3 regions of the Corynebacterium sp. AOP40-4SA-5 genome follow, and region 1 is predicted to be linked to each of the others. Evidence: predicted binding sites of a transcription regulator. Region 1 holds the regulator's gene; each other region holds the start of a gene.
What was found. Region 1 encodes LexA, which represses DNA repair genes until DNA is damaged. Its sites were predicted from a motif close to CGAACANNTGTTCG; they were not measured.
Positions count from the first base shown of each region.

Region 1 (10,242 bases):
TACGCCGCCTCCAGGGCGTCCTGCCAGCGGCTGAACTCCAACCCCACGCTTCTCAGTTCCGGAATCATGGGTGCGACTCTACTCCGTGGCCCCGAATCGTGGAAAGATGGTGGGCAATGACAAGCAACCAACAGAATCCTGAGACGCCGGAACCGGCTGAGACGTCCGTCGGCGAGCTCGATCTCGAGCAACGCTCCAGCCTGCGGCGCCTGACCCGCGGCACCAACGTCCACTCCACCGAGCAGGACGACGGCTACGACGTCGAGTACCGCAAGCTGCGCCTGGAGCGCGTGGTGCTCGTCGGGGTGTGGACCGAGGGCAACACCGCCCAGATCGAGGCCCGTCTCGCCGAGCTCGCCGCCCTGGCGGAGACCGCGGGCTCGGAAATCACCGACATGCTCTACCAGCGCCGCGACAAGCCGGACGCCGGCACCTACGTCGGCTCCGGCAAGGTCGAGGAGCTGCGCCAGATCGTGGTGGAGACCAACGCCGACACCGTCGTCGCCGACGGCGAGCTCAGCCCCGGGCAGATGATCGCCCTGGAGAAGGCGCTCGACGTCAAGGTCATCGACCGGACGATGCTCATCCTCGACATCTTCGCCCAGCACGCCAAGTCCAAGGAGGGCAAGGCCCAGGTCGCCCTGGCGCAGCTGGAGTACCTGATCACCCGCGTCCGTGGCTGGGGTGGCGCACTGTCGCGCCAGGCCGGTGGCCGGGCGGGCTCCAACGGCGGTGTGGGTCTGCGTGGCCCCGGTGAGACGAAGATCGAGGCGGACCGTCGTCGTCTGCGCAGCGAGATGGCGCGCCTGCGCCGCGAGATCCAGGGCATGAAGAAGTCCCGCGACGTGCAGCGTGGCCGCCGCGACGCCTCGGCGATGGCCCAGGTCGCTATCGCCGGGTACACCAACGCCGGCAAGTCCTCGCTGCTCAACGCGCTGACCGGAGCGGGGGTGCTCGTGGAGGACGCCCTGTTCGCCACCCTGGACCCCACGACCCGGCGGGCCGAGCTGGCCGACGGGCGTGCGGTGATGTTCTCCGACACCGTCGGGTTCATCCGCTTCCTGCCCACCCAGCTCGTCGAGGCGTTCCGCTCGACCCTGGAGGAGGTCATGGCCGCCGACGTCGTGCTGCACGTCGTCGACGGCTCCGACCCCTTCCCGATGGAGCAGATCGCCGCGGTGAACAAGGTCATCGGCGAGATCGCCGAGGACACCGGCGAGTCCGCGCCCCCGGAGATCCTGGTGATCAACAAGGTCGACCAGGCCGACCCGCTGGTGCTCGCAGAGCTGCGCAGCCGGTTGGACGACGTGCTCTTCGTCTCCGCGCACACCGGGGAGGGGATCGCCGCCCTGGAGAGCCGGCTGGAACTGTTCCTGAATTCCCGGGACGAGCACGTGGTCCTGCAGGTCCCCTTCGACCGGGGGGAGGTCGTCTCCCGCCTGCACGAGTACGGCACGGTGCTCAACCAGGAGTACACCGAGCTCGGCACCCGCGTGGAGGTCCGCCTTCCCGGGGTGATCGCCGCGGAACTGGCGGACCTGCGTATCGCGGACGACAGGGCGACAGAATAAGCTCGTCCGAATGGACGAGATGCAGGAGAAGAAGTCAGCGCCCGGCGGGGAACCTGAACGGGGGAAGCTGTTCGGGTGGACGCTCCACGGGGACGGCCGCACGATCCGCCCCGGGGCGGTCGTCGCCCCCGAGGAGCGGCTGACGTGGCCACGGACCGTGGGCATCGGTATGCAGCACGTGATCGCCATGTTCGGCGCCACGCTGCTGGTGCCCGCACTCACCGGCTTCCCGGTGAACACCACCCTGCTGTTCTCCGGTATCGGCACGATCCTGTTCCTGCTGATCACCCGCAACCGGGTGCCGTCCTACCTGGGCAGCTCCTTCGCCTTCATCGCCCCGCTGACCGCCACCCAGGCGGAGGGCTTCGCCGCCCAGCTCGGCGGGGTGATGGTCGCCGGAATCGTGCTGATCCTGGTCGGTGTCCTGGTCAAGGCCGCCGGACGGCGCGTGCTGGACGCGGTCATGCCCCCGGCGGTCACCGGTGCGATCGTCGCGCTGATCGGCCTGAACCTGGCCCCGGCGGCGACGGCGAACTTCCAGGAGCAGCCCCTTGTCGCCGCGGTGACCCTGTTCGCCGTCCTGGTGATCACCGTCGCCGGACGCGGTATGGTCGGCCGGCTGGCGATCCTCATCGGTGTCGTCGTCGGCTGGGTGTTCGCCGTGGTCACCGGCAACATCTCCGACGACGCCGGCGAGGTCATCTCCGACGCCGCGTGGTTCGGTCTGCCGGACTTCCACACCCCCGAGTTCCACGTCAGTGCGGTCCTGCTGACCCTGCCCGTCGTGGTGGTGCTCATCGCCGAGAACGTCGGACACGTCAAGGCCGTGGCAGGGATGACCAAGCGCAACCTGGACGACCAGGCCGGGCCCGCACTGATCGGTGACGGTCTGGCGACCACCCTGGCCGGCGGCTTCGGCGGGTCCGGCACCACGACCTACGCCGAGAACATCGGGGTGATGGCGGCGACGAAGGTGTACTCCACCGCCGCCTACTGGGTGGCCGCGGTCACCGCGATGGTGCTGGCCTTCGTCCCGAAGTTCGGTGCCGTGATCAACACCATCCCCTCCGGCGTGCTCGGCGGGGCCACGATGGTGCTCTACGGCATGATCGGCCTGCTGGGTATCCGCATCTGGCAGGACAACAACGTCAACCTGACCAACCCGGTGAACCTGTCCGCCGCGGCCGTGGCCCTGATCGCCGGCATCGGCAACCTCACCCTGCAGATCGGCTCGCTCGAGCTCGAGGGCATCGCCTGGGGCTCGGTGGGCATCATCGTGGGCTACCCGCTGCTGCGGTGGCTGTTCGAGAACGTCGGGGAGGGACGCGAACCCGCCGTGCGGGACTACCTCTCCCACAACTAGAGGCCGCGCCAGACAGAACCGGCCCCGACACCTGCCGTGCAGGTGTCGGGGCCGGACTCGACTGCGGTGACGGGTGCCCCCGTCGACGCTGTTCCTACTCTTCGTCGAGGTTCTTGGTGATCAGCGCGGCGATCGCCTCCACGGCCTCGGCGTTGTCGGACGAGACGGTCACCTCGTCACCGTGCTCGGCACCCAGGGCCATGATCATCAGCGAGGAGGATGCGTCCGACGGTTCCTCGTCGTCCTCCCCGGGCAGGGAGAGCAGGATCTCGTCGTCGTAGTTGGCAGCCGCCTCCGCGATGATGGTGGCGGGACGTGCGTGCAGGCCCACGGTGGAGCCGACGGTGACGGTAGTGGAGGCCATGGTTGTGAATGTCCTTATCAGGTCGTCGATCATGATGGTCGGGCGCTGACCGCCGGCAGTGCCCGGCGTGTGGTGCCCTCCCTGACAGCGTAGCCGAACTGTGCCGGATCGCGCCGTCACGACCGTCCCGCCTCTTATGCCGTGACGACGTTGACGTCCTCGGAGGAGAAGGCCTCTAGATACTGGCGCGGCGCGGCGTCGTCGGTCACCAGCACGTCGATCTCCGGCACGTTGGCGAAACTGACGAGGTAGTCGCGGCCGAACTTCGTGGAGTCGCACATCGCGACGACCCGGTCGGAGTTGGCGATCATCGCGCGCTTCACGGCGGCCTCCTCGGCGTCCGCGGTCGACAGGCCGTGGTCCATGGACAGGGCGTTGGTGCCGATGAAGGCGAGGTCGGCGTGGTGGACACCGATGGTGCGCAACGCGATGTCACCGACCACAGCCTGGGTGATGGGGCGGATGTGACCACCGATGAGCTGGACGTCCGACAGGCCCGCCGCCGACAGGCGGACGGCGAGGGGGAGGAAGTTGGTGAGCACCGTCAACCCCCGGTAGGGGTTGTCGTCGGGGCGTCCTGCCTCGGCGATGGCGTGCGCCAGCATCGCGGTGGTGGTGCCGGCGTCGAGGAACACCGTGCCGGTGCGCGGCAGGAGGTCGGCCGCGGCGCGTCCGATCCTGATCTTGGCCTCGGTCGAGGTGGTGCTGCGCAGCTCGATGGGGGTCTCACGGGTCTGGAAGGTGTTGGTGGGAACGGCGCCGCCGTGGACGCGGTGCAGTGCACCGTCGTTGTCGAGTACCGTGAGGTCACGGCGGATGGTTTCAGGGGTGACCGCGAACCGCTCTGCGAGCTCCACGACGGTGACACGCCCGTTGACCGCGGTCAGTGACGCGATCTGGCGGCGACGTTCCTCAGAGTTCATGATGTGCATTGTATGGGGTGGCGCAGGGATGAACGCCGATTCGGGGGTGGGTATGGCCCGGCGGGTGACCCCGGGGGGTGGGTGAAAGAGGGTATCGTGGTCGGCGAACCTGTCCATCACGTTCGTACCTCGACCCCGCGGGGTCGGACCCTCGGTAAAAGACCTCGGTAGATGACCTTGGTAGTTGCATCGACGTCCACCAGGTCGTGCGATCTGAAAATTTGTGGGAGACCAGACACTATGGCAGACACGAATCCCCCGGCAGCCCCCTCGGACGGCGAGCCCGTCGTCCTGAAGGGCAAGTCCGTAGTTCCCGGAACCGTCTTCGCACCGGTCACGTGGGTCACCGACCGTCCGGAGCTGCCCGGCCCGGACAAGACGGTCGGGGACGCCGACCGTGAGGCGGAGTACCAGGCCTTCGTCGACGCGGTGGACACCGTCTCGGAGCGCCTGACCTCCCGCGCGCAGACCGTGGAGGGCAATGCCCGCCAGGTGCTCGAGGCGACGGTGGCGATCGCCAAGGACCGTGCCTGGGCGAAGAAGGTCAAGAAGTCCGTCAACGGAGGTCAGACGAACCTGTACGCGGTCCGTCAGGCCACCGACGACTTCGTGGAGATGTTCCTGAAGGCCGGCGGTGTGATGGCCGAGCGTGTGACCGACCTGATGGACGTGCGCGACCGTGTCATCGCCGAGCTGCGGGGGGAGCCCGAACCCGGCATTCCGGACGTCGACACCCCCCACATCCTGTTCGCCGACGACCTCGCCCCGGCCGACACCGCCACGCTGGACCCTGAGCTGATCATCGCCGTGGTCACCGAGAAGGGTGGTGCGACGAGCCACACCGCGATCATCGCCCGCCAGCTCGACCTGCCGTGCATCGTCGCGGTGGGGAGTAACCTGCGCGGCGTGAGTGCCGGCACCGAGGTACTGGTGGACGGTGCGGCGGGGACCGTGGAGACCGGCGTGGACCCGGCGGAGGTGGAGAAACGGGTCACCGCCGCCGCCGAGCTGGCCTCGAAGGTCCGTGGCTGGCACGGCCCGGCACAGACCGCCGACGGCCACCGGGTGCAGCTGCTGGCCAACGTTCAGGACGGCGCGGCCGCCCGCCAGGCCGCGGAGTCCGTGGCCGAGGGGATCGGGTTGTTCCGTACCGAGCTCGGCTTCCTCAGCGAGACCACCGAGCCGTCCGTGGAGGAGCAGGCGCGGCGCTACGCCGAGGTCCTCTCCGCGTTCCCGGAGGGCAAGGTCGTGATCCGGACGCTCGACGCCGGCTCGGACAAGCCGGTGCCCTACGTGATGGCGGAGACCGAGGAGAACCCCGCCCTCGGCGTGCGCGGTCTGCGGATCGCGCGGACGAACCAGAAGCTCCTCGAGCGTCAGCTCGACGGCATCGCGTTGGCGCTGAAGCTGTCCGGCCGTGAGGACTCCGCGGCCCAGACCTGGGTGATGGCGCCGATGGTCGCCACCGTCTACGAGGCGAAGTGGTTCGCCGAGCTGTGCCACGAGCGTGGCCTCGTGGCAGGCGCGATGATCGAGGTTCCGGCGGCTGCGCTGATGGCGGACAAGATGATGCCCTACCTGGACTTCGTGTCCATCGGCACCAACGACCTGACCCAGTACACGATGGCGGCGGACCGCATGTCGGCGTCGCTGGCACACCTGACCGACCCGTGGCAGCCCGCGGTGCTGCGCCTGGTCCACACCACCTGCCGCGCTGGTGCGGTGACCAAGACGGCCGTGGGGGTCTGTGGTGAGGCTGCCGCGGACCCGGTGCTGGGCTGCGTGCTCGCCGGTCTCGGTGTGACCTCGCTGTCCGCGGCACCGCCCGCACTCGCCGCGGTGGGTGCACAGCTGGGCGAGGTGGACTTCGCGGTGTGCCGCGAGATGGCCGCCGCCGCGCTGGACGCCGACGGTGCCGAGGAGGCCAAGGCCGCCGCCGCAGCCGTGCTGGGGCTCTAGCGCACCCTGTACCCACGCGAAACCCCCGGAGGCCTCTGACGGAGACTGTCCGGGGGTTTCGCCTATCTACGTGGGGTTTGCGGGGTGCCTAGATCTTTCGCAGCACCGCGACCACACGACCGAGGATGTCGGCGTTGTCACCCGGGATGGGTTCGAACAGGTCGTTGTGGGGGAGCAGCCAGACGCCGGCGTCGTCCTTCTGGAACTCCTTGACCGTCGCCTCCCCGTCGATCATCGCGGCGACGAAGTCACCGAGTTCGGCGACCTTCTGGGAGCGCACGGCGACCCAGTCGCCGTTGAAGATGCCCGCGTCGCGCATGGACTCACCGACAACCTGGAGCAGGAACAGCTCCCCGCCGCCGACGAGTTCCTGGGGGAGAGGGAAGTGGGCCTCGACGTGCTCCTCGGCCAGGATGGGCGAACCGGCGGCGATCTGGCCGACGACGGGGACGAAGGACGGTTCCGGCATCCCCGCAGGACCGCCGGCGTTGGCGGGCTTCGGCCCCGGACGGTTGTCGACCTCGTCCTCGAAGTCCCTGATGTCGACCGCGCGCGGCTTGTTGTCCTCGCGGCGCAGGTACCCCTTACGCTCGAGCTCGCGCAGGTGGTAGGACACCGACGAGGTCGAGTTCAACCCGACCGCGTCGCAGATCTCGCGGATGCTCGGCGGGTATCCGCGGAACCGGGTCGCGTCCTTGATCACGTCCATGATGCGCCGTTGACGGTCGGAAAGCTTCTCCCTCCCCTTTGCGTCGAGCGCGGCACCTGCCTCGGTGACCTTCGCCCGCTTTCGCTTGCCTGCCGTGGTTCCCACGGAGGACTTCTGCTTCTCTGACATCTGACCCACTCCTGGACTCGTTGTACCGGTCGTGTCCCCGACCTTACATGACCGAACGGACATCGTTGGTCAGGGTGTTCGAAAAATTCGGGAAGGCTGTGGACATCATCGAACACCCGTGCTACCTTCGGGTGCAGATACAGAACTTCGAACACACGGACGAAGAATGTGCCGTCGGAATCAGTCGATGTCCGTCCGCGGTGCTGTCATGGTCCTTGTCTGAAGCCGGGAATCCGGTCTGCTTCCACGGAAAGAGGGTTGTCATGAGCACGATGTCGGTTGAAAGTCGTCGGTCCGGTCTCCGCCGTCCCGTCTATCGGCGTCCGGAGTGGTCCGGGTCGGAGATGGATGGTTTCTCGAACACCTGGGGGGAAGGATCGGTCCGGACCCCCTCGGTCGTGCAACGGAAGCGGTACCTCCGTCAGGGCAGAATTGCTGAACGTCCGTTCGAGCCGACCTCCCGGTACGCAAGAATGCGGCGTCGTGCGTCGATGGTCGTGGGTTCCCCGGGCATGACCGTGTTGTCGCTGGCCACACTGGTGGCTTTCCTCGCCGTCTCGCCGGCGGTCACCGGCCCGCAGGAGGACACCGTGACCCCGACCGGGACGACCACCGTCACGGTGAGCGAGGGCCAGAGTCTGGCGGAGATCGCCGAGCAGCACGTGCACGGGGCCAGCGTCGGCGATGCGGTGGCGAGGATCGCCTCGCTCAACGACGTCAGCGAGCTGGGTGGCGACGGCGACCACGGGGACTCCCGGGTGAGCAACCGGGACGTGGTCATCCCGGTCTACTGACCGGCCCCGTCGGCCGACGGTGGTTCCGCCCGGGGGCGGGGGTAGCATGTGGGAACACCTACCGTCCTGACGACCTCCGCAAGGGAGAACACCGTGCTCTGTCCAGCCTGCCGTTCCGAGGACTCCCGGGTCGTGGACTCCCGCACGGTGGAATCAGGCTCCGCTATCCGCCGCCGCCGCGAATGCCTCTCCTGCAAGACCCGGTTCACCACCCTGGAACGTTCCGTGCTGCTGGTCACCAAACGAAGTGGCGTCACCGAGGAGTTCCGCCGCGACAAGGTGATCAGGGGAGTCGGTCGCGCCTGCCAGGGCCTCGAGGTCTCCGGGGACGACCTGAAGATCCTGGCCCACGACGTCGAGCAGTCACTGCGTGCCTCCCACGGCTCGCAGGTCGCCGCCGACGACATCGGCCTGGCGATCCTGGAGCCCCTTCGCAACCTCAACGAGGTCGCCTACCTCCGGTTCGCCTCGGTCTACAAGTCCTTCCGGTCGACCGAGGATTTCGAGAAGGAGATCCGGGCGCTCCAGGAGCGGCGAAGCGACGCGACCGGGTAGCCCTCCCCCGGGGCTACCTGATCTTCGCCAGTGCCTTACGCACCCGGGCGACACTCGCCGGACGCGACGTACCTAGGTTCTGGGCGTACAGCGACACCCGGAACTCCTCGACCAGCCAGAGGACATCCTTGAACTGCGACGAGGCCGCCCGAATCGCCGGCAGGCGGCGCCGGGCCTCCTCGACCGCCTCGAGGCACTCCCTGACCTGGTCGTCGAGGTCCTCCTCCCGGTCCGGGTCAGACTCCATCATCTCCAGGCGCGACTGCATCGCTGCAACGTACCGGGGTACGTGACGAAGATGTTCCACGCCGTTCTTGGCCACCTGGTGGGGTCCGAGGAAGAACTCCAGCTGCGCCTTCATGTCCTCGATGGCAGCCCCGTCCCACGCCGAGAGCTCCTGCGACATGTCCGCCACGGCAAGGACCGCCGGGGTGATCGCCACGAAGATCTGGCGGACCAGTCCCGGGCCGCGGTCCCTCGCGGCGCTGACCGCCTCGGCGCACCGTTCCGGATCGCGGATCACCGGACCGTACTGTTCGAGCAGGTTTCGACAGGCCAGTACCCGGCAGTCGTCCACCAGAGCGTCCGCGCCGCCGTGCGGATAGGTATCCACCGCCACACGCTGGCGCAACTGCAGTCCCTTGACCATCTGCTTCGTGGAGACCTGGCAGGCCGCCACCATCATCTCCAGGACCGTGGAGAACTGCTGGCCCGCCGCCGCCTGCGGGGTGGGGAAGGCCTTCAGCACGACGCCGTCCTTGCCCGCCGAGACCAGCGCGGGGTAGGCCGACGTGGTCTGGCCGTCCACCACGGTCTCGACGGACTCGGGGATGACCCCGATGCCGTCGCTGCTCCAGCTCGCGGAACGGGCGAGCACACCACCGGTACCCCCTGCACCGTTTCCGCCGCGTCGTCCCCGGCCCTTCTTCTTCGTCGGGCCATGGGACGCGGAGTCCTGCGGGGTGGGGGCGGCGCCCCCGGACGCGCCGTTCGACCCGCGGGAGGAGCGTGCCGTGGCGGAGGCGATGGACTGGGTGATCTCGCCGGCCAGGTCGTCCTGCAGTTCACCGAGGTCCTTCGAGGTCGCGATGACCTTGCCCCGACGGTCCACCGCGGCATAGGTCATCCGCAGGTGGCCCGGGACCCGGTCCCAGTCGAAGTCGGAGGGGCTGATCCCCGTGCCGCCGAGCGAGCGCAACGCATCAGCCAACGCCTGGTCGACGGGGCCGTCATAGGGGGTCATGCGCTCCAGCGCGGCCCGGGCGAACTGCCCGGCCGGCACGACCGAGGTGCGTAACGGCTTGGGGAGCGTGCGGATCAGTGCGATGCACAGTTCCTCGCGCATGCCTGACACCAGCCACCGGGTGTCGGTGTCGGTGACACCGGCGAGCAACGGTAACGGGATGCGCATCGTGATGCCGTCGGCTGGATCGCCGGGACTGAAGACGTACGTGAGGTCGAACTGCATCGCCCCCTGGCGCCACGTGTCCGGGAACTCCCGGGCCTCTGCCGCGGCACCGTCGGAGCCGATGAGCGCCTCCGGGGTCATGTCGAGCAGGTGTGGGTCGTTTTGCCGGGCCTTCTTCCACCAGGAGTCGAAGTGGGCGGCCGACACCACCGAGGACGGGAGGCGGGCATCGTAGAAGCTGTAGAGGGTGTCGTCGTCGACGACGATGTCCCGGCGTCGTGCCTTGTCCTCGAGCTGCCCGACCTCGTCCAGCAGCTCACTGTTGTGGCGGAAGAAGCGGTGGTTGCTGCGCCAGTCTCCCTCCACGAGCGCGTGGCGGATGAACATGTCGCGCGCTGCCTCCGGATCGGTCTTCGACAGGTTGACCCGGCGGTCGGCGATGACCGGCAGGCCGAGCATCGACGCCT
Region 1 is NZ_JBQSWS010000009.1:75,643-85,884, forward strand. Features, by position in the region: gene ACT3S3_RS07450 (hypothetical protein) at 1-68, opposite strand, end outside; gene hflX (GTPase HflX) at 117-1,571, shown strand; gene ACT3S3_RS07460 (uracil-xanthine permease family protein) at 1,591-2,934, shown strand; gene ACT3S3_RS07465 (HPr family phosphocarrier protein) at 3,029-3,298, opposite strand; gene ACT3S3_RS07470 (DeoR/GlpR family DNA-binding transcription regulator) at 3,433-4,221, opposite strand; gene ptsP (phosphoenolpyruvate--protein phosphotransferase) at 4,462-6,180, shown strand; gene lexA (transcriptional repressor LexA) at 6,269-7,018, opposite strand; gene ACT3S3_RS07485 (hypothetical protein) at 7,531-7,812, shown strand; gene nrdR (transcriptional regulator NrdR) at 7,906-8,367, shown strand; gene hrpA (ATP-dependent RNA helicase HrpA) at 8,381-10,242, opposite strand, start outside.

Region 2 (10,242 bases), on a different contig from region 1:
GGGATCATCGAGAGCGCGGGGTCGATCATGCCGAGCCCGGCGCGGATGATCGGCACGACGATCGGCGGATTCGCCAGACGCCGCCCCGTCGCCATCGCCACGGGGGTCTCCACGGAGAACTCCTCGGTCGGCAGGTCGCGGGACGCCTCGTAGACCAGCATCGCGCCGAGGTCGGCGAGTGCGCCGCGGAAGGCGACGTTGTCGGTGCGGGCGTCGCGCATGATCGTCAGCCGTGAGGCGGCCAGCGGGTGGTCGACCTGCACGACCTCCATCCCGCTCGACGCCGTGCCGGACGCACCGGTCTGCCTGGTTCGCTGTGAATCCTCCATACCCTCCAAAATAGCCCACGGTGCGGGGAACCTCCGAGCCCGCCGGCGAGTCTCTCTCACCATGGCACCCGCACACGAGTCCCCGACCCACGCAGCGACCGGCCTGGTGGCGGACGTGGAGGCACTGACCTCCGCCGCGTCCCGCGCCGATCGTGTCGCCGACCTGCTCACCACCGGTGCGTCCGGCGATGGCCCGGCCGTCCCGCCCGTGCTCCCGGCCCTCGTCCCGCAGGCCGCGGGGCTGGTCGCCGCGCTGCAGCGCGCCCGCGGGCGGCAGGCGGACGCCCTGGCGGGGTTCTCCGGTTTCTACCGTGCCAGCGCCTCCTCGCTGACGACCACCGCGGTGGACCTGGCGGCCGGCGAGGCCGGCTCCGCGGCGGCCTTCTCGGGCACCTGGCAGGGGCCCGGGGCATGACCGACCTGCTCAGCCTCGTCGAACCCGTGCGCCGGCTCGTGCCAACGGCGGCGTCCGCCGGCAACCACCCGCTCGCCGCCCTGCTGGTGGACGCCGGCACGTCCGACCTGGCCGGCCAGCTGGCGAACCAGCTCCCCGGGCTGGTGGACGCCGCGCTGCGCGGCACCGCGGGCAGCGTCGCCGTCGACCGGCTCACCGGGGCAGGCACCGACACCACCGAGATCCTCCGCCTGGCCGGGGAGGTCGAGGCCGTGGCGCAGGAGGCGACGGCGGCGACCGGACGCGCGGCGGCGGACATCACGCTCATCGTCGAGCAGTGCATCCGACAGATCATGGTGGCGGTCGTCGGTGCCCCGCTCTCCCCCGGCGCCCCCGCCGCCGCGCTGCAGATCGCCTGCCTGCACCTCGCCCGCGCCCAGGAACGCCTGGACCTCCTCGGTGCCGAGCTCGCCGAACTCACCACCCGCGTCGACGTCACCGACGCCGCGCTACCCACGGTGCCGCCGTCACCGGACGCCCCGGCGTCCGCGACATCGGCGTCGCCTGGGTCCCCGGGGTCCCCACCGCCGGAGGTGGCCGTCGGCGCCGAAGCGTCCGACGTATCCGACGTGTCCGACGTGGCAGGCGCACCCACCCCGCAGGCCGCGGCGGCCGTGGAGGCGGCGAAGTCCGCGATCGGCACGCCCTACGTGTGGGGAGGCACGTCACCGGCCACCGGCGTGGACTGCAGCGGACTGACCCAGTGGGCCTACGGGCAGGCCGGGGTCGACATCCCGCGCACCGCCGACCAGCAGGCCGTCGGCACCCCCGTGGGCGCCGACGACCTCGCCCCCGGCGACCTCGTGGTGTGGGACGGCCACGTCGCCATGGTCACCGGCGACGGGCAGATGATCGAGGCCGGCGACCCGGTGCAGGTCAACCCCGTACGCACCGAGAACATCGGCATGGGTTTCCTCGGCTTCTACCGGCCGACCGCCTGAGGAGGGTGAGACCACGATGACCCACGACAACACGGGCAGGGGCCGGCTGGGCCGACGGTCGCAGCGCCGGGGCCTGGCCAGGATCGTCACCACGCCGGCCAGCGCCGAATACAACGTCGAGCAGTTCCTCGGCGAACCACCGCCGACCGTGCCACCGGTGCTGAAGGCGGAGCTGTTCACCTCCACCGGTGCACACGGTGGTCCGGTCATCGACCCGGGCCACGCTTCCCGCTAAAATCTGTCGTCATGGCAGACAACGGAATCGTCACCCTCGAGCTCGAGACCACCGCCGGCACGTACTACACGCTGTGGGCCCCAGGCTGGGTGTCGCGCGGCGAACAGTGGCAGGCGTTCCTCGGCGACGAGTCCGGGGTCTTCGCGTTCAACTCGCCGGCGGAACTGCTGGCCTGCATCACCTCGACGTCCGCCCACGACCTGGCGGACCACCCCGCCTGGGCGTCCTTCATGGACGGCGCGGAAGCGCGCGTGACCCCGCGCAAGGGCGGACGGATCAGCTTCGTCGAACTCCCCAACAACCTGGCCGGCCGTCCGTCCTTCGAGAACACCCGGACGGTGGCCAACGCCTTCCAGGTGCTGCGCTCGCTCGGCGTCGTGTGCGGCATCAACCGCATCAACCGGTGGTTCCACTCCTACTCCGTGCTGTCCAACGTCAGCCGCGGCCAGGACCACTACGCCGGGGAGAACGGGCTGGCCGAGTGGTCGAGCGTGGGACTGACCGTGCGTGACAACTGGGTCGAGCTCACCGACGACGTCGACGAGGCACTGGTCACCCCGGATCTCGGGGAGGACGCCGAGGCGCTCGTCGCCGACGCGCAGGCGCGCATCGACGCCGCCGCCGAGAAGGAGGAGGCCGGAGAGAAGGCAGGGGCGGACGAGAAGGCCGACGAGGAGATCGCTGGCACCGCAGGTGCTGCAGGTGCCGCGGCAGGCTCGGACGAGGAAGGCGCAGACGAGGACGCGGCCGACCCGTACGACGCCACCCCCTGGGGCCGGGCGGGCATCGACCCGATCCGGATCACGGTCGACGGGACCACGGTCTACACCCTGCGCTGCTACGTGGGCGACCGCTCCCCGGTGTTCCTGGGTCACCGCGGGGAGATCAACACCTTCCCGTCCTCCCGGTCACTGGTGCGCTGGATCGTCGACGCACGCGACCACGACCTCGCGGAGATGGAGACCTGGGGCGACCTGGTGACCCTGGCCAACGCCGGGGAGCTGGAGGTGGAGGTCCACCCGTCGAACGTCTACGGGTTCACCGGGCTGCGCTCCGACATCACCGAGGGTATCGAGGCCGTCGACACCGAGCAGCTGGGCCGGGCGTACGAGCTGTTGGCCGACGCCGCCGACTGGGCGCAGGACGACGGGGTCAACAAGGTGCTCCTCGCCTACCCGCGTCTGCAGGACTACATCGCCTACATGCTGGGGTCCCCCTCCGCGGCGACCCCGACGCCCCCCTTCGACGAGGAGGCGAACGGGTGGACGCGTCTGGAGGAGAACCTGACCGGCCGTTTCACCAAGTTCTGACGGTTCTGAGACTTCTGAGGCCCGGGAAACTTTCTCGCGCAGAACCCTTGACGAACACCTTTTCGAACATTACTGTTAGTTGGCAGATAGAAGATTCATGTAGGGCGGGCCAACGGAACACATGATCGAGAGGGGCGGCGGGGATGTCGGAGACGGAACCACCTGCAGGTCTGGTCGGGTCGACCACCGACCTGTGCGAGGCGCTGGACCGGCTCGATTCCGCGGTGCAGGACGTCATCGCCCACGGCCCCGAGACCTGGTCGAGGATGGACGAGTCCTCCCGGCTGCAGGCCGTGCAGAAGCTCGAACGGGCCAGGAAGAAGCTGGCCCTGGCCGATTCCTCATTCATCTCCGCCCACGAGGCGGACCTCCCCGCCGGACCACAGCGACGTGCCCGTGCACTGAGCGAGATCCTCAACACGACGCTGCGGGACGCGAAGACCCGTCTCACCGGCTGGTCCCGCACCGCCGAACGGCCGGACCCGTGGGGGCCGGACCCCACCGCGCCGCACGTCGAGCACATGCCGCACCTGACAGAACTGGTCGGTGAAGGCCTCCTCGACGCCGCCGGGGTGGAGAAAGTCGACCGTCAGATCCGGGCGCTGCCGGCCGCGATCCAGCCGGAGATCACGCGCATCGCCGACGAACCCGTCGCCGACCTCGCCAGGAAGCAGGGGCCGGACATCCTCGACTCCTTACGCAACTTCCTCCTGGACCTCGTCGGGGCCGACGAGCCCTACACCGAGAAGGACCACCGCAGGATGAGGTCGCTGACGCTCGGGCGGCAGGGCGTGGACGGGATGACACCGATCCGCGGCACCCTGACCCCGCACCTCGCGGCGTCGATGCAGCGTCTCATGGCGGACCACGCCAAGACCGGCGACCTCCTGGACGAGGACGCCGCCGCCGAGGACGACCGCACCCCGGAGCAGCGGCGTCACGACGCGCTCGCCGCCGCCGTCCACGCCGGTTACGGCCCCGGACGGGCCCTGAACCCCGGCCGCGGTGCGACGACCATCGTCGCGGTCATGCCGGTCGAACAGCTGATCGCACGGACCGGCACAGCGCTGACGGACGTGGGCGTGCACGTCCCCGCCGCGACGTTGCTGGAGGACACCGACCGCCTGGAGACCTGCCTGCAGGTTCTCGGCGTGGACGGCCGCACGCTGTGCTTCGGCCGCTCCCGCAGACTGGGGAGCCTGGACCAGTACCTCGCCCTCGTCGGCGAGGAGGGCATCAGTTCGGCACCGGGCACCGACAGCGCCCCCGCGCACTGCCACGTCCACCACATCGACGGGTGGAGCGCCGGCGGCGCGACCGACCTCGACAACCTGACGTTGGTCTCACCCGCCATGCACGCCCGGGTGGACGACTCCCGCACCAACCCGGACCGGTGGTGGACCGTCACCGCCGAAGACGGCACAGGGCGCCGGGTCATCTGGACACCGCCCGTCGGCGAGGACCCGACACGGACCGCCGTACACAACGACCACCCCACGGTGCGCCGCCACCCCGGTGCCGCGAGGCGCCGCCTCTACCGTGATCAACTGCGCAAGAGGACGGGAGAGAAGAAACCGGGGAGCAACGGGAGCAAGGACAAGGACACGACGACCAGCGGGGATCCGCCGTGACGCCTCAGCACGGGCTGGAGTAGGAGGTGTCCCCGTCCAGCAGCCGGGCGTTGCTCCCCGGGGTCGCCGCAGCGGCAGCGCACAACGCCTCCCGGTCGTCGCCGTAGTCGACGACGACCGGGTGGACCGTCGTGCCGTCCACGCCCGGCCTCAGGGAGGGACAGTGCCCGGGCTCCAGCAACACCGCCCCCGGGTTGGCCGCGACCGCGCCGTCCACCTCCGAACGGAAGGTGGGGCTATTCCCCATCACCGAGGAGACGATGAGCACCCCACGGCCGTCGCACGCCAATCCGTCGTCCGGCTCCGACTGGGGTTCCGGCTGGGGTTCCGGCTCAGACTCAGACGGGGACTCCGGCTGGGTTCGGGTTTCGGCCTGCCCGGCGGTGACCGTGACGGTCTCGGTGTCCTGCGTCGCGTCCGGGGAGGACGTCTCCGACGCCTGTTCAGACTCCGGCGAGCGTTGCACCGAGGTCAGCTCGAGGGCGGCGTCGTCCGCGGCAGTCGCGTCCTCCCCCGAACGCGCAGACCACAGTGTCAACGCCAGCACGAGCGCGGCGACCAGCACCAGGATGCCGACGACACCGGCGATGATACCGACGATAATCCACGGGCTCTGCCGCCCGCCGGGAGTCACGACCGGACTTCCCCACGTGCCGCCGACCAGGGGTAGGACGAGCGCAGCGCGAAGTACGCCCCCAGCGCCAGCAGCAGGATGCCGGCGACGAGCACCACGTACTCCCCCGGGCCCGTCGTCGTGCGGACGGAATCGAGCAGGGCCCGCAGGATCTCAGCGTCCTGCCCGCTGGGTCCGCCGTCGGTCGAGAAGAGTTCGTCGTCGACCCCCAGTGCCGTGACCAGCCCGTAGACCGCGTACCCGATGAAACCTGCTCCGCAGACGGCGACCACCACCGAAGCGATACGACGCAGCGCGGTGAATCCGATGAGCACGGCCGCAGCCAGGACGAGGAGAAGCAGACCACAGGCCAGCGACAGGAGCGTCGCGTCCACCCAGGTCTCCTGCAGCCCGATCGAGTGGAACGCACCGGTGACCGTACCGAAGCCGGAGATGGTGAACACCATGTCGGAGTCCTCAGCGCCGGTCGAGCCGGTCGCCCCGGCCGTGGCCGCGGTGATCACGGTCCTGCCCCAGGGCAGGGCGAGTCCGACTACCGCCAGCAGGGCGAGTACACCCGTCGCCGCGGCGACGACCAGGTGGTGGGTCGCCAACGCGTGGGCCTGGCCGAGCGCCACCCGCCCCTTCGACGGGGTCGCCGTCGCGTCCTGCGTGCCGGTGTCCGTCAAGCTACTGCTCCGAACGGTTGTCGGGCGCCACGATCTTGCGCACGCCCCAGATGATCTCGTTGATGCTGACCCAGGCGGCGACGTGCGCGAGGGTGAACAGCGTGGCCTTCATCACCGACAGCCCGGCGTTCACGTCGCTGGCTCCGGCGGTCAGCAGGACGATGAGCGGGTAGATCATGCCGACGACGATGACCGCCAGCAGCGAGAGGTACAGCTTCGACTCGCTGCGGGACCGCGACCCGACGCCCCAGGTGCTCGTGTCGAGCTGCGGGGTCTGGCGCTGCGCCTGTCCCTGTGCCTGACCTGGTGCCTGACCCGGCGCCTGCTGGAACTGGTTGTTCGGTGCGGCGTGCTGCGGCCCGCGGTAGCCACCGGGCACAGAGGACGCAGCGGGCTGCTGCCACGAGTTCGGCGCCGGCGCGTCCTGCGCATCCTGGTTGTCCGGGTCGTCCTGATAGTCGGGGGCGTCCTGCACGGTCTCCGTGGGGGACTCGCCCAGATCCGGGGCGTCCTGGCCGATCAGCGGTTCCTGCTCCGACACGACAGGATTCTCCCGCGTGACGTCCGGGTCGACACCCTGCCCGACGAGGTCGTATCCGCCGGACACGTTCGGCGACTGCGTGTCCGCGAGGTCGTGCAGCCACCGGATGTTGACGACGTCGTCCTGCGGCCCGTTGAGGGCGGCCTCGTAGAGGTCGCGCTTGTACGGGTCTCCGAGGATCGCCCTGGCGGTCTGCATCTGGTCTACCTCGGGCGAGTCACCGCTGAATCCCCGACCGCGCAGGTCGGACAGGCGGGAGTCGAGGACCTCCGCGATCTCCCGCGGCGGCATGTCCTTGTCGAGCTGAAGTTCGGTGTACAGGTCGTAGTTCGCCATGGGAGTCCTTGTCTCTATCGGCCGTTTCTGGTCCGTCACTGGACCGTCTCTGGTCCGTCTCTGGGGCGTTCAGGGGCACTCTAATACATCAGTCTGGCAATCGAATACCTGGAATCGAATACCTGGAATCCGGTGAGCCCTCACCTCTCCAGCCGATCAGCATACGGGCATGCCCTGGATGACGTCGAGCGCCGAGGACGCCTCGTCCACGGCCTCCCCGGTCAGCAGCATGGCGTACCGGGTACGGTCCGCGGACTCCGGGAACACCGACATCGCCCCACCGGTCTCGGCGGCATCGACCGTCCTGATCCGGCATCCGTCGTACTCGAACGGTGCAGCCCCCTCGGCGGGGACGTAGGACGCCCGGACCTCCTCGCTGCCGAAGTCGACGACGGCCATGGTCAGTCCGTCGCCGCGGCAGGTCACGCGGGCCTGTTCCTCGCCGCGGGGCTCGCCGCTGTCGCAGGTCATCCCCTGCCATCCGCTCTGCCCCTGCCGCTCAGGCAGGAGTGAGGGGAAGGCGTTGACGATCCTGGCGTCGTCGGCGTCCCACGCCGGCGTCACGACGTGGCGGTATCCCAGGAACCCGCCGACGCCGACCACCGCCAGCAGCGCGAGGACGCCGAGCACGACGACGGGCGTGCGCGCCGCGTTGCGCCGGACGGACGCCCCGGACGCAGCCGGCGACGGCGCCGCCGCCCAGTTCACCGGCACCTCGCGCGTCGGCGCGTCCTGCCGGTTGGCGGAGACAGGGGCGGCGGGAGCGGCAGGGTCGGCGAGCGCGTCGAGGAACGCCACGGCGGTCGGGTACCGGCGCCCGGGGTCGTTGTCCAGCGCCCGGCGCAGCACCGCGGTGAGGTGCGGGGCGGCCGGGCCGTCCTGCGGTGCCAGCGCGTCCGGGGTGAGCGTGGGCAGTGTCCGCTCGCCCCGCCACGCGGCCGTGGACATCGTGTCGCGGAACGCGGTGAGGGTGAGCATCTCCAGGGCGATCAGCGCGAGTGCGTAGCGGTCGGTCGCCGCACTGTAGTCCACCTTGTGTGCGCCGTAGGTGGTGGCCATGGTGAAGATCTCCGGGGCCATGTACTTCTCCGTGCCGATCACCATGCCGGTGGAGGTCACCCGGGTGTCGTCGCCGGCGATGCTGATGCCGAAGTCGGTGAGCAGTGCCGTCGTGCCCACGCTGCCGTGCGGGTCGCGGGGAAGCAGGATGTTCGCCGGTTTGAGGTCGCGGTGCACCACCGGCGGCGAGCGGTGGTGGATGTGGTCCAGGGCCTCGGCGACGGGACGCAGGATGCGGCACGCCTCGTCGACGCTGAAGCGCCGTCCGGTGCCGCGACGTTCCTCCAGCGCCTCGGCGAGGTCACCGCCGTCGACGTAGTCCATGACGAAGTAGGCGGCCGTACCGGTGGTCGACGTCGCGTCTGCGGAGTCGGCGTAGTGGATGTTGACCACCGAGGTGTGGCGGATCGTGGCCAGCGTCCTCATCTCCGCGAGGAACCGCTGGTAGCCGTCACCGGCGCCGGGCCCGCCTGGCCCGACGATCTCCGGACGGATCGCCTTCACCGCCACCCAGCGGTGCAGCCCCCGGTCGTAGGCGCGGTAGACGTGCCCCATGCCGCCCCGGCCGACCGGGGTGAGGTCGGTGAGGTTGTGCCGGGACTCGAGCTCGGCGGCGAGACCGGCGGGACCGGCTGGACCGTCCGCGCCGGTCTCTCCCCAGCCGCTCACCCGGCGTCCTCGGAGCTCCAGGTGAAGTCGCGGGAGGACACCTCGTCGCCGCTGCCGTCGATGACCCGGACGCCCGACCCGGTGAGTTCCACGCGGGAACCGTTGCCGTCGAGGGAGCGGGTCACCCACCGTCCCGCGCTGACGCGGCCCATGTCGATGTCGTACTCGGCGGACCGGTCGTTGTAGAAGCCCCGGTAGTAGAGGTCGCCGCGCTCCCCGACACGGCAGACCACCGCGTAGTCCTCGCCGTTGGTCCCGGCGTAGACCCACTCGTCGCTGGAGTTGCAGGACGCCGCGCTCACGCCGCGCCATCCCCGCGGGCTCAGGTCCGACGGGGTGCCGGGTGAGCTAGTGGTGGTCGGCGTGCTGGAGGTGGTCGGTGCGCTGGACGTGCTGGGCTCCGGCGACCGGACGGACGTCGGGGTCTCGCTCGTCTCGCTCGTCACCTCCGGCTCGGGGACGGCGGTGAACTGCAGCGGGGAGCCGCCGTCGTCGGACGCGTCGTCGGTGGTGTTGTTCCAGGCCAGCATGCCTGCGACGGCGAGCCCGACGACCACGACGATCGCGACGACCGCGACCACGGCCGCCACGATGATGCCGGTGGCGAGCCCACCTGCGCGGCCTGACTTACCTGTGTTCCCTGTGTTCCCTGTGTTCCCGGCACCGGGTTCCTGCCGCCAGGGGTTGCCGCCGGGCGCAGGCGTGCCCCAGTCGTTGTTCCCCACTCCGTCTCCTCCGTGTCTTCGCGGTCCTCTCGCCAGCCTCCGTGTCCGGGGACCGTTCAGTGTTGTTTCCTGAGAGACCAGTAGTTTTCCTGAGCATACCTGGCCAATGCAAGGCGCCTGGTCGGGGCATTGCCGTTGCGGACGGAGAATCCGGTCACCCCGCTGTTCCCGAGGGCCTTGGAGAGGTAGTCGATCTTGGTGTTCACCTTCTTCTGCGACCATCCCAGGGTCTGCTCCAGGTCCCTCACGGTCGGCACCTCGGACAGGTCCGTCCCGGGACGGCGGACCAGGGGGTCGGCGAGGGCGCACAGGAGGCGGACCTGTTCCTCGTTGAAGATCAGCTCCCCGACGGTCAGGGGCGCCCCGGCGGCGGGGCCCGTGGCGGACGTCCCGGCTGGCGGACGCAGCGTCGCGGCGACGGTGAGGTCGAGTTCGTAGGTGGTCACCGAGGTGGCGAAGACGACCGCGGACTCCCCCAGCGGCAGCGGCAGGCTCGCCCCGCGTCCCAGACGGATCTGGCTGAAGGAGTTCCTCGCCCGCGGCTGGATGTTGGCCGCCAGGCGTCCGCCGAGGTTGGTGATCATCCAGGTGCCGTCGGAGTCCCAGACCTGCAGGAAACGGCGGTGCATGAACTCGTCGTCGGAGCCGAGGGGGAACTCCGCGGCGCGGCCGAGGGTGATCGACTGACCGGGGTTGAGCGCGATCCGGTG
Region 2 is NZ_JBQSWS010000001.1:143,222-153,463, reverse strand. Features, by position in the region: gene upp (uracil phosphoribosyltransferase) at 1-272, opposite strand, end outside; gene ACT3S3_RS00730 (hypothetical protein) at 391-744, shown strand; gene ACT3S3_RS00725 (C40 family peptidase) at 741-1,724, shown strand; gene ACT3S3_RS00720 (hypothetical protein) at 1,741-1,959, shown strand; gene ACT3S3_RS00715 (hypothetical protein) at 1,971-3,269, shown strand; gene ACT3S3_RS00710 (HNH endonuclease signature motif containing protein) at 3,413-4,900, shown strand; gene ACT3S3_RS00705 (hypothetical protein) at 4,905-5,534, opposite strand; gene ACT3S3_RS00700 (hypothetical protein) at 5,531-6,202, opposite strand; gene ACT3S3_RS00695 (hypothetical protein) at 6,204-7,079, opposite strand; gene ACT3S3_RS00690 (serine/threonine-protein kinase) at 7,236-8,807, opposite strand; gene ACT3S3_RS00685 (hypothetical protein) at 8,804-9,532, opposite strand; gene ACT3S3_RS00680 (hypothetical protein) at 9,589-10,242, opposite strand, start outside.
Region 2: ACT3S3_RS00710 (HNH endonuclease signature motif containing protein) is a predicted target of LexA. The motif match lies at 3,321-3,334, and genes of this name have one in related genera.

Region 3 (10,242 bases), on a different contig from region 1:
CCGTGGACGCCTCCCGGCTGCCCGTCGGATTCCCCCTGGAGGTGCGCTGCACCGCCGCCGACGACGTACCGCTGTCCACCGCGAACGGGCGGGAGTCCTGCTACGTCGCGGTGCACCGTTACCACCGCGACGACTACCGCGAACTCTTCGCCGTGGTCGAGCCGGTCCTCGTCGCCGCCGGCGGACGCCCGCACTGGGGCAAGCTGCACACCCTCGACCACGACGGCCTCGCCGCCGTGCACCCCGACCTGGCGGACGTCGCCGAGCTGCGCGCGCAGGTCGACCCGTCCGGCATGTTCCGCAACCCGATGGTCGACCGGGTCTTCGGGATCTAGACGAGTTTCCGCAGCCGGGTGCGCCGGGCGTTGATCAGCGTGTCGGTGACGAACACCAGCAGCGCCACCCAGATCACCGCGAACCCGACCCACCGGGCCGGTTCGATGTACTCGCCGACGACCAGCACCGCCCACAGCATCTGCATCACCGGGGTCAGGTACTGCAGCATCCCCAGACTGGTCAACGACAGTTCGTGGGCCGCACGGGCGAAACACAGCAACGGCAGCGCCGTGATCGCCCCGGCGGTGACCAGCAGCAGCGCATGGCCCACACCGTGCCCTCCCTGCACCATGGTGTTCTCCCCCTGGGACTGCAGCCACACCAGGTAGAGCACCCCCACCGGTGCCAGCACCGCGGTCTCCGCCGTCAACGACTGCAGCGGGGTCAACGGCACCCGCTTCTTCAGCAGCCCGTAGCCGGCGAAGGACAACGCCAGCCCCAGCGACACCACCGGCGGCGAACCCAAGGCCACGGTGAGGATCACCACCGCCACCGCGGCGATGCCCACGGACACCCACTGCAGCGTCCGCAGCCGCTCACGCAGCACCACCACGCCGAGCAGCACGCTGACCAGCGGGTTGATGAAGTACCCCAGGGCGGCGTCGGCGACGTGGTCGTTGTTGACCGCGTAGATGTACAGCCCCCAGTTGCCTGCGATGAGCACGGCGGCCGCGGTGATGCGCAGCCACAGACCCGCGGGGATCCGACGCACCCACCGGAAACCGGTGGTGCACGCCATGACCACCACGACGAAGGCCAGCGTCCACACGAAGCGGTGCGCCAGGATCTCCATCGGCACCGCCGGGCGCAGCAGCGGGAAGAACGCGGGGAAGAACCCCCACATCAGGTAGGCCAGGACACCCCAGATCACCGGGCCGCCGCCTGTTCCTGTGCCTGTTCGCGTTCCTCGGCCGTCACCGGGCGCAGCCCGAAACGCCCGTAGGACGCGTCGGGCGGCAACGCCTCCACCGCCAGGACGTCCTCACGGTCGTCCAGGGCCGCCAGGTCGTCCGGCGCGGCGTGCACGAGCACGCCGAGGACGTCGAGCGCCGGGTCGTCCTCCCCCACCCCCGCGTTCGCCGCGACCTGGTCACGGGCACCGGCGAAGACGTCCTCGCGACGGTGGCCGTCCGCCGGCTCGGCGATCTCCCACCGCGAGTTCGCGTACAGCAGGGTCGACACCCGCACGCCGGACATGCCGGAGAAGATCTCGGTGAGTTCCTGCGTCCCGGCCGGCTCGACCGGGGTCACCAGCGCCCAGCGGGCCTCGTCACCTGTGTCACCTGTGTCAGGCGTGTCCTGCAGCGTCGTCCCCGCCCGCGCGACGTACTCGTCCAGGGTCTCGCTGTTGTCGGGGCCCAGCATGTCGCCGTTGATGGCCTGGGGCTGGGACATACGGTCCGAACCTGCCAGGGCGATCACCGTGCCGGCCAGCGCCACCAGGCACAGCACCGACAACCACATCACCCACGCGGGACGACGCGTGTCCTCCCACTCACGCCGGCGCCGCACCTTGCGGTCCGGCGCGATCTGCCGCGAGGTACGCATCAGTTCACCTCCCGCAGTCGCTCCAACGCCACGTCCAGGTCCTCCGGGTAGGGCGACTCGATGTCCATCCACCGCCCGTTCGGGTGTGTGAACCCCAGGTGCACCGCGTGCAGCCACTGACGTTGCAGTCCGAGGAACTCGCTGAGTGCCGGGTCCGACCCGTACATCGGGTCCCCGCAACACGGGTGGTGCAGCGCCGAGAAGTGCACGCGGATCTGGTGGGTACGCCCGGTCTCCAGGTGCACCTCCAGCATCGTGGCCTGCCGGAACGCCTCTAGCGTGCGGTAGTGCGTCACGGCATGGCGACCGTCCTCACGCACCGCGAACTTCCACCCCGCACCGGGGTGCCGGGCGATCGGCGCGTCGATGGTGCCCACCGTCGGGTCCGGGTGGCCCTGCACCAGCGCGTGGTAGGTCTTCTCCACCGTCCGGTCGCGGAACGCCCGCTTGAGCACCGTGTAGGCGCGCTCGCTGGCGGCGACCAGCATCACGCCGGACGTCCCGACGTCGAGCCGGTGCACGATGCCCTTACGCTCCGGCGGACCCGAGGTGGAGATACGGAACCCCTCCGCCGCCAGACCCGAGGTCACCGTGGGCCCGTCCCAGCCGATGGTGGGGTGCGCGGCGACACCGACGGGCTTGTTCACGGCGATCACGTCGTCGTCGGAGTAGAGGATCTCCATGCCCTCGACGAGTTCGGCGGGCTCGTCGGCGAGGTCGCGTTCGGGCTCCGGCAGGGTGACGTCCAGCCACGCGCCGGCGACCAGCCGGTCGGACTTGCCCGCGGTCCTGCCGTCCTGCACCACGTCGCCGGCCTCGGCGAGTTCGGCGACGACGGTGCGCGACAACCCGAGCAACTTCGACAGCCCGGCGTCCACCCGCATCCCCGCCAGGCCGTCCGGCACCGGCATCAGCCGCGACTCCCTCGGGGCGTTCACGCTGCGCTCCCCTCGTTCTCTGCGTTCTCTGAGTTCTCCCTGCGCGCCTGCCGTGGCTCCACGACCAGCGCGTACACCAGGTACACCACCACGCCCACGCTGATCGCCGCGTCCGCCACGTTGAAGATGGCGAAGTTGCCGACGGACACGAAGTCCACCACGTGGCCGTGCAGCCCGCCGGGGGCGCGGAAGATCCGGTCGATGAGGTTGCCGGCCGCCCCGCCGCCGATCAACGCCACCGCAGCCACGGACCACGGGTTGCGCACCCGGAAGGCCAGCACCACGCAGATGGCCACGGCGACCATCTGGATCACGGAGAACACCACGGTGGCGTTCTCCCCCATGGAGAACGCGGCCCCGGAGTTGCGGATCAGGTACAGCCGGGCGACGTCGCCGACCACCGGGTACGCCGTGGCGGGTTCGAGGTTCTCCACGACGAGCCACTTGCTGAGCTGGTCGACGGCCACGATGCCGGCCAGTGGGAGGAGCGCCCAGGGTCGGACGTTGAAAACAGTCACGGCCATGATCCTATCGCGTCGCGGCATGTCCCCGCCCGCGACCCTCTGTTGCCCGGCCGCCAGTTGGTACGCTGACCCACGTGCGCACCCAACGACTCCTGCCGACCCTGTTGACCACCGTGACGACCACCCTGCTGGCGGGATCGGTCCTCACCGCATGCTCCTCCGACGACGCCGCGTCGCCCGAGGAGCCGGTGGACGCCCCGGTGTCCGGGGTCTCCGTCACCGTCGACGACACCGGTGACGCCCCGCGCGAGCCCCTGGTGTGGTTCAGCGACGACACGGAGACCGAGACCGTCTACAAGGCGACCCAGGGGTGGGGGCAGAGCATCGAGGGTGGTGACTCCGACGAGACCAGCGAGGACGACCTGCCGTACGAGGACGTCACCATGGAGGTCCCGGTCACCGTGTCCACCGCCACCGACGGTGACGAGCTGGAGGCCGAGGTCGTCGCCGGGAGCCCGTCGGGCGACAACACCGACGGCAACGAGGACCTCTCCACCGCCGAGGGGTTCACGATGAACCAGAACTACAACCAGGACGGACGCGTCACCACGCGCGGCTTCACCGCGCCCGAGGGCGCCTCGGACGCGGCGCGGTCGAACGTGGAGCGCTCCTTCACCCAGATGACGGACGTGCCGGTGGTATTCCCCGCCGACGACCTGGGCACCGGTGCCCGCTGGACGGTCACCGGCCAGGTCGACGACCCGAACCTGGGGATCTCCATGCGCCAGGGGGTGACCTACACCCTGGTGTCGCGGGAGGGCTCACGCATCGAGCTCGACGTCGACGTGGAGCGCACACCCTCGGTGCAGCAGATGTCGGGCTCCGACCTGAAGGTGGTGGGCTCCGACAGTGAGTCCACCGGCAACATCACGGTGGATCTGCGACGTCCCGTGCCGGTCTCCGGCGTGATCGAGACGTCGACGAGCGTGACCTACGGTGAGACGGACTCGCCGGTCACCGTGGTGCAGACCTCGCGGACGAGGTCCAGCTGGGAGCCGGCCTAGGCGGCGGGCTCGGCGGCGGGATCCTCCGCCGGGGCGTCCTGCTCGGCGGCGGGGTCGGGGGCCTCCTCGAGGAAGGGGGCGCAGCTGTCGGGGACCTGGTCGGGGGCGACGTTGCTGACCAGCGTGCAGGCCCATTCCTGGGACAGCTTCCACTGGCCGTTGTCGTTGACGAACTTCACGCCGTCCATCCGCACCGGCTCGGCGTCCGGCTGGATGAGGTTCATGGTCGCCATGACCTCCTGCGGGGTGTTGCCGGGGAGGATCGGGTCAACGACCTCGAAGGTTGCGCCGGACTCCTGCTGTGACTGCATCATCACGTCGAAGAGGTCCACGGCCTCCTCACCGTTCTCCACGGTGTCGGCCTTCTCCTCCGCCGGGACACCCGGGTCCACGGCGCGGGCGAGGATGTCGCCGAGCTCCTGCGCGTCGGGCAGCGGGGTGGTTTCGGTGGTCTGGGCCGCGGTGGTGTCCGACGAGCCGTCGTCGGAGTCGTCCGAGGAACAGGCGGTGACCGACAGGCCGGCGGTGAGGGCGATGACGGCGGCGAGTGCGCGGGGTCGCTTCAGGGGGTTCAGAGTGGACGTGATGCTCACTGTGACGACGCTCCTTCGAGTCGTGGATGTACGGCGAATGAAGCGAGTCTACCGCCGATGGGACGGTAGCCTTGTAATCCGTGACCGACCAGACCACCCTCGCCCCCACCGTGCTAGCCACCGGCGGCACCATCGCCTGCGCGCGCGACGACCGCGGTGACCTCGTCCCCACCAGGACCATCGCCGACCTCCTGGCCGACGCAACGGACTCCGCCGCCGTCGCTGCCGCCGTGCGAGACGCCCGTGACGTCCTGCACCTCGACTCCTCCACGATGGGCCTCGCCGACCTCGACGTCCTGCTCACCCACATCCACGGGGCGCGCCGCAGCGGGCCGGTCGTGGTCACCCACGGCACCGACTCGATGGAGGAGACCGCCATGGCCGTCGACCGGCTCATCGGCGGGCCGGTGGTGCTCACCGGCGCGCAACGTCCCGCCGACGACCCGGCGCCGGACGGCCCGGGCAACCTGCGCGACGCGATCGAGGCGGCGCGCCGCGTCCTGCATCCCGCCGTGGTGCTCGGCGGGCGGACCTCGCCCGCCTACGGTGTGCGCAAAGTGCACACCACCGCCGACGCCGCCTTCGACACCCCGGCCGGCATCACCCGCCCCACCCGTCCGGCCGACCCGTCCGCTCCCCCGGCCCCGCTGGCCGGGCTGCGCGTGGACATCGTGTCCGCCTGCCAGGGCGCCGACCCCGCCGCGATCGACGCCGCGGTGTCCGCCGGGGCGCACGGCGTGGTCGTGCAGGCCTTCGGGTCCGGCAACATCGGGGTGCTCGCCGACGGTGCCCACCGGGCCGTCGAGGCCGGCGTCCCCGTCGTCGTCGCCAGCCGTGTGGCGTCCGGCGGGGTGCAGCTGGTCTACGGCGGCGCCGGCGGAGGACGCTCCCTCGCCCGTGCCGGGGTGCGCTCCGGCGGAGAACTCACCGCCGCGCAGGCGCGCATGGAACTGCTGTGCGAACTGGCCGTCCGCCGTGCCGGCTGACTAACGGAGACTGTCCAGCGGGTCCGCCGCACTGAGCTCCGGGTCGTCGACGGCGAAGGTGCGCGCCCTGCCCGGCCCGGTGGAGCGGGTCTCGAAACGCACGCTCACCACCCCCGCGCCCGTGCCCTGCACCCAACCGTGGCCGAACTCGGGGTGGTGCACGTCCGCAGAGGGACGCCAGGAGGTGACGGTGGCCTCAGGTTCCGGCTCGGGTTCGGGCGCCGGCTCGGTCTCTGTCTCGGTCTCCGGTTCCACGGCGACCATGCCGGGCTCCGGGAAAAGCACGGCCTGGCGTTCCTCCGTCAGCCCGGACAGGCTCACCCCCACCAGCCGCACCGCGCCGGACACCTCGGGCCGCGGGACCACCGAGCGGGCCGCGGCGAGGATCTCGTCGAGGTCGTCGGTCGGGGTGACCAGCGTGGTCGAGCGCGTGTGGGCCTTGAAGTCTGCGGTCCGGGTCTTCACCGTCACCGTACGGGCCGCCCGACCGTCCCCGAGCAGTCGACGACGCGCCGCGGTGGCCGCCAGCACCAGCACCGGGTCGACCTCCACCGTGGTCACCGCGTCGACCTCCAGGGTGCGCTCCGCGGACACCTGCTTCGACCGCGCCCGCGGTGCCACCGGGCGGGTGTCCGCACCACGGGCGTAGCCGAGGACCTGCAGACCCACCGAGCCGAGCAGGCCCTTGACGTCCACGTCGTCCATCGCGGTGAATGCGCCGATGGTGGTGACGCCGACGTCGGCCAGCTTGCCCTGGGCCACCGGGCCGATACCCCACAACTCCCCGACCGGACGGGGGCCGAAGACCTCCCCGCGACGATCGGCACCCACCACCGTCACCCCGTGCGGCTTGGCGAGGTCGGAGGCCATCTTCGCGTCCAGCTTCGTGGTGGCCACACCGATCGAGCAGGGCAGGCCGATCTCGGCGTCGACACGCTCCTGCAGAACGCGGGCCCACCGTTCGACCTCCGCGGCGTCCAGCCCGACCAGCGACTCCGGCTCCACGAACCCCTCGTCCACGCTGAGCTGCTCGACGGTGTCCTCCTCGCGCCCGAGGAGCTCGAAGACCTGGGCGGAGACGGTGGAGTACACGCTGAAGCGCGGGGACACGACCACGGCCTTGCCGCGGCACAGGCGCACGGCCTGCTGCATCGGCATGGCCGACCGGGCCCCGTACACCCGCGACTCATAGGACGCACCGGCCACGACGCCCCGGCCGGAGGCACCGCCGACGAGGACGGGGCGTCCGGCGAGCGTCGGACGGGTCAACTGCTCCACGGAGGCGAAGAACGCGTCCATGTCGAGGTGGACCACCCATCGCTGCGTGGAGTTCATGTCCCCGAGTCTAGTTCCGGGGACCGCCAGCACCGTCAAAAAGGCACCTCCTGAGCCGCGACGCGGGCAGCCTCGACGACCTCGCCGATCCGACGAAGCCTGGCCTCGTTGTGCGCCGCCAGGGTTCGGACCTTGCGGTGCAGACGAGTGTCGAAGTCCAGGACCGCCTCGGCCAACGGGCCGGTCGGGGTGGTCACGTACACGTGGCCGTCCTCCACGCTGGTCCACCAGTCCGAGCCGTCCGGGTTCAGGGTCACGTCGTAGAGTCCGCGGGTCTTGAGGCTGTGGCACCCCGGACACAGCGAGTGCATCGCCCAGGACGCGGTCTTTCCCCCGTCCTCCTCGTCACCGGTCCAGCGGCTCACGTGGTCGATCTGCGACTCCGCGGCGGGCCGGTCGCACCCGGGGAACCGGCACGTGCCGTCCCGCCCGGCGTCCGTGGCGCGCTGGTGGGCCGAGGGCGTGTAGCCGGAGACCTCGCTGTGCCCGGCGACGCACAGCTCGGTGACCCGCTCCATCCAGCGGTCCGTGGCGACCTCGTGCAACCACGTGCTCTCCAGGTGCATCGTGCCGCTGTCCAGGTTGCGGTAGCAGTTCAACGTCACCGACACGTCCCCCGCCCGACCGTGCACCAGGTCGATGAAGGCCTGGGCGCGGGTGCAGTCGCGGGCCGCGGCGACGGCGTCGATGATGCGGATGGCGCCGATGCCCTCGTCGGTGGGCACGGTGACGTGGAAGACCGTCGCCGCGTCCGCACGGGTGTCGACCGAGAAGTCGAGCTGGCACTGCGGCGGCGGAACCTCACCGTGGCCCTCCGGGTCGAGTGGTCGCGCCGAGGGCTGGATCTCCGCGACGACCTCCTGGACGAGACGGCGCAGGGTGACCACCCCGGGTACCGCCTGCCGCGGAACCGTCGGGGTGAGCACACCCATCACGGAACGCTCGACCTCCTCGAGGTGCCCGTCGTCCACGGCGGCGACGGAATCCGCGAGCGCGCGCAGGTGGTCGAAGGAGAACGCGCCGTTCTTCAGCAGCAGGCCGACCCCGTGCATCCTGGTCAGCATCGTCCCGATGTCGCAGTATGCAAGGGCCTTACCCTTCGACACCCCCAACCCCACTGACAGCTTCCGGACGTGGCGGGAGACCTCCATACCCGGCGACGGTGCCGCCTCACGGGCGATGTCGAGCTCCAGGACGTTGATGTCGCGCTTGGCGTTGAACATCACCTCCTGCGCGCTGACCGCCCAGCAGGGTTCGTCGAGGTTCTCCTCCACGTACTCGACGTCGCAGTCGAAGCACAGCTCCTCGTAATCACGTTCGATGACGCTCAGTCCCGTACCGTCCTGCACCATGTCTTTCCCCTCAGATTCATGGAACCGCTCTCGAGAGCAAACACATTATCGATGGTGTGTTCGAGTGTCAAGGTCTCGGGGCGGAGACGTCGAAAACCCCGGACGGCGAACCGTCCGGGGCAGGTCGACGACGCGGCGGGACTACACCTTCGCCACCTCGGCGGTGACCCCGTCGCCCACGTCGTGACTCAGCGTCTCGTCGACGACCACGGTCACGGAGGTCGCGAGCACCTCGCCGGCGATCGCGTCGGCGTGCCGGTCGGCCCACTCCCGCTTGTCCGCCGGCACCGACAGCGTCAGCGTGATCCGGTCGGAGACGTCGAAGCCGGACGCCTTGCGTGCGTCCTGCACACCACGGACGCGGTCAGCGGCCCAGCCCTCGGCCTCCAGCTCGGGGGTGACGGCGGTGTCCAGGACGACCAGGCCGTCGCCGCCCGGGATCTCCGTGGTGTTGTCCGGGTCGACCGCCACCAGCTTGCGGCTGAACTCACCGTCGACCAGCTCGATGCCGTCGGCGGTGACCGTGCCGTCCTCGGCGACCGTGTAGTTGCCGGTCTTCACGGCCTTGATCACGGTCTGGACGTTCTTGCCCAGGCGCGGGCCGGCCACACGTGCGTTGACGACGACCTCGAAACGACCCACGGAAGACACATCGTCGGTCAAGGAGATCTCCTTGACGTTGACCTCGTCGCGGATGATCGACGAGAAGTCCGCCAACGCAGCGGACTCCGGCAGGGCCACGGTCAGCCCCGGCAGGGGCAGGCGGTTGCGCAGCTTGTGCGACTTGCGCAACGACGACGCCGCCGAGCAGACCCCGCGCACGGCGTCCATCGAGGCCACCAGGTCCGCGTCCGCCGGCAGTTCGTCCGCCGACGGCCAGTCGGTCAGGTGCACCGACCGCTCACCGGTCAGACCCCGCCAGATGACCTCCGTGGTCATCGGCAGCAGCGGGGCGGCGATCCGGCACAGCGTCTCCAACACGGTGTAGAGCGTGTTGAAGGCCTCCGGGTGGCCGTCCTCGCCGGAGTCGCCGGCCCAGAACCGGTCACGCGAACGACGCACGTACCAGTTGGTCAGCGCATCGCAGAACTGACGGATCTCGTCGGTCGCCGCAGCGATGTCGGTGGCGTCCAGCGAACCGGTGACCGCCTCGACCGTGTCGTGCAGCTTGGCCAGGATGTAGCGGTCCAGGACGTTCGACGAGGAGGTGTCGTACTGCGCCGGGTTGTGCGCGTACAGCCGCAGGAACGAGTAGGCGTTCCACATCGGCAGCATCGCCTGACGAACACCCTCACGGATACCCTGCTCGGTGACGATCAGGTTGCCGCCGCGCAGGATCGGCGAGCTCATCAGGAACCAGCGCATCGCGTCCGAACCGTCACGGTCGAACACCTCGTTGACGTCCGGGTAGTTGCCCTTCGACTTGGACATCTTCAGTCCGTCGTCGCCGAGCACGATGCCGTGCGAGACGACCTTCGTGAACGCCGGACGGTCGAACAGCGCCGTCGAGAGCACGTGCAGCAGGTAGAACCAGCCACGGGTCTGGCCGATGTACTCCACGATGAAGTCCGCCGGCGAGTGGGAGTCGAACCACTCCTTGTTCTCGAACGGGTAGTGCACCTGCGC
Region 3 is NZ_JBQSWS010000003.1:95,691-105,932, reverse strand. Features, by position in the region: gene ACT3S3_RS02735 (D-arabinono-1,4-lactone oxidase) at 1-335, shown strand, start outside; gene rarD (EamA family transporter RarD) at 332-1,207, opposite strand; gene ACT3S3_RS02725 (hypothetical protein) at 1,204-1,884, opposite strand; gene ACT3S3_RS02720 (RluA family pseudouridine synthase) at 1,884-2,795, opposite strand; gene lspA (signal peptidase II) at 2,819-3,340, opposite strand; gene ACT3S3_RS02710 (hypothetical protein) at 3,421-4,350, shown strand; gene ACT3S3_RS02705 (hypothetical protein) at 4,347-4,943, opposite strand; gene ACT3S3_RS02700 (asparaginase) at 5,024-5,929, shown strand; gene ACT3S3_RS02695 (DNA polymerase IV) at 5,930-7,264, opposite strand; gene ACT3S3_RS02690 (HNH endonuclease signature motif containing protein) at 7,300-8,616, opposite strand; gene ileS (isoleucine--tRNA ligase) at 8,758-10,242, opposite strand, start outside.
Region 3: ACT3S3_RS02690 (HNH endonuclease signature motif containing protein) is a predicted target of LexA. The motif match lies at 8,654-8,667, and genes of this name have one in related genera.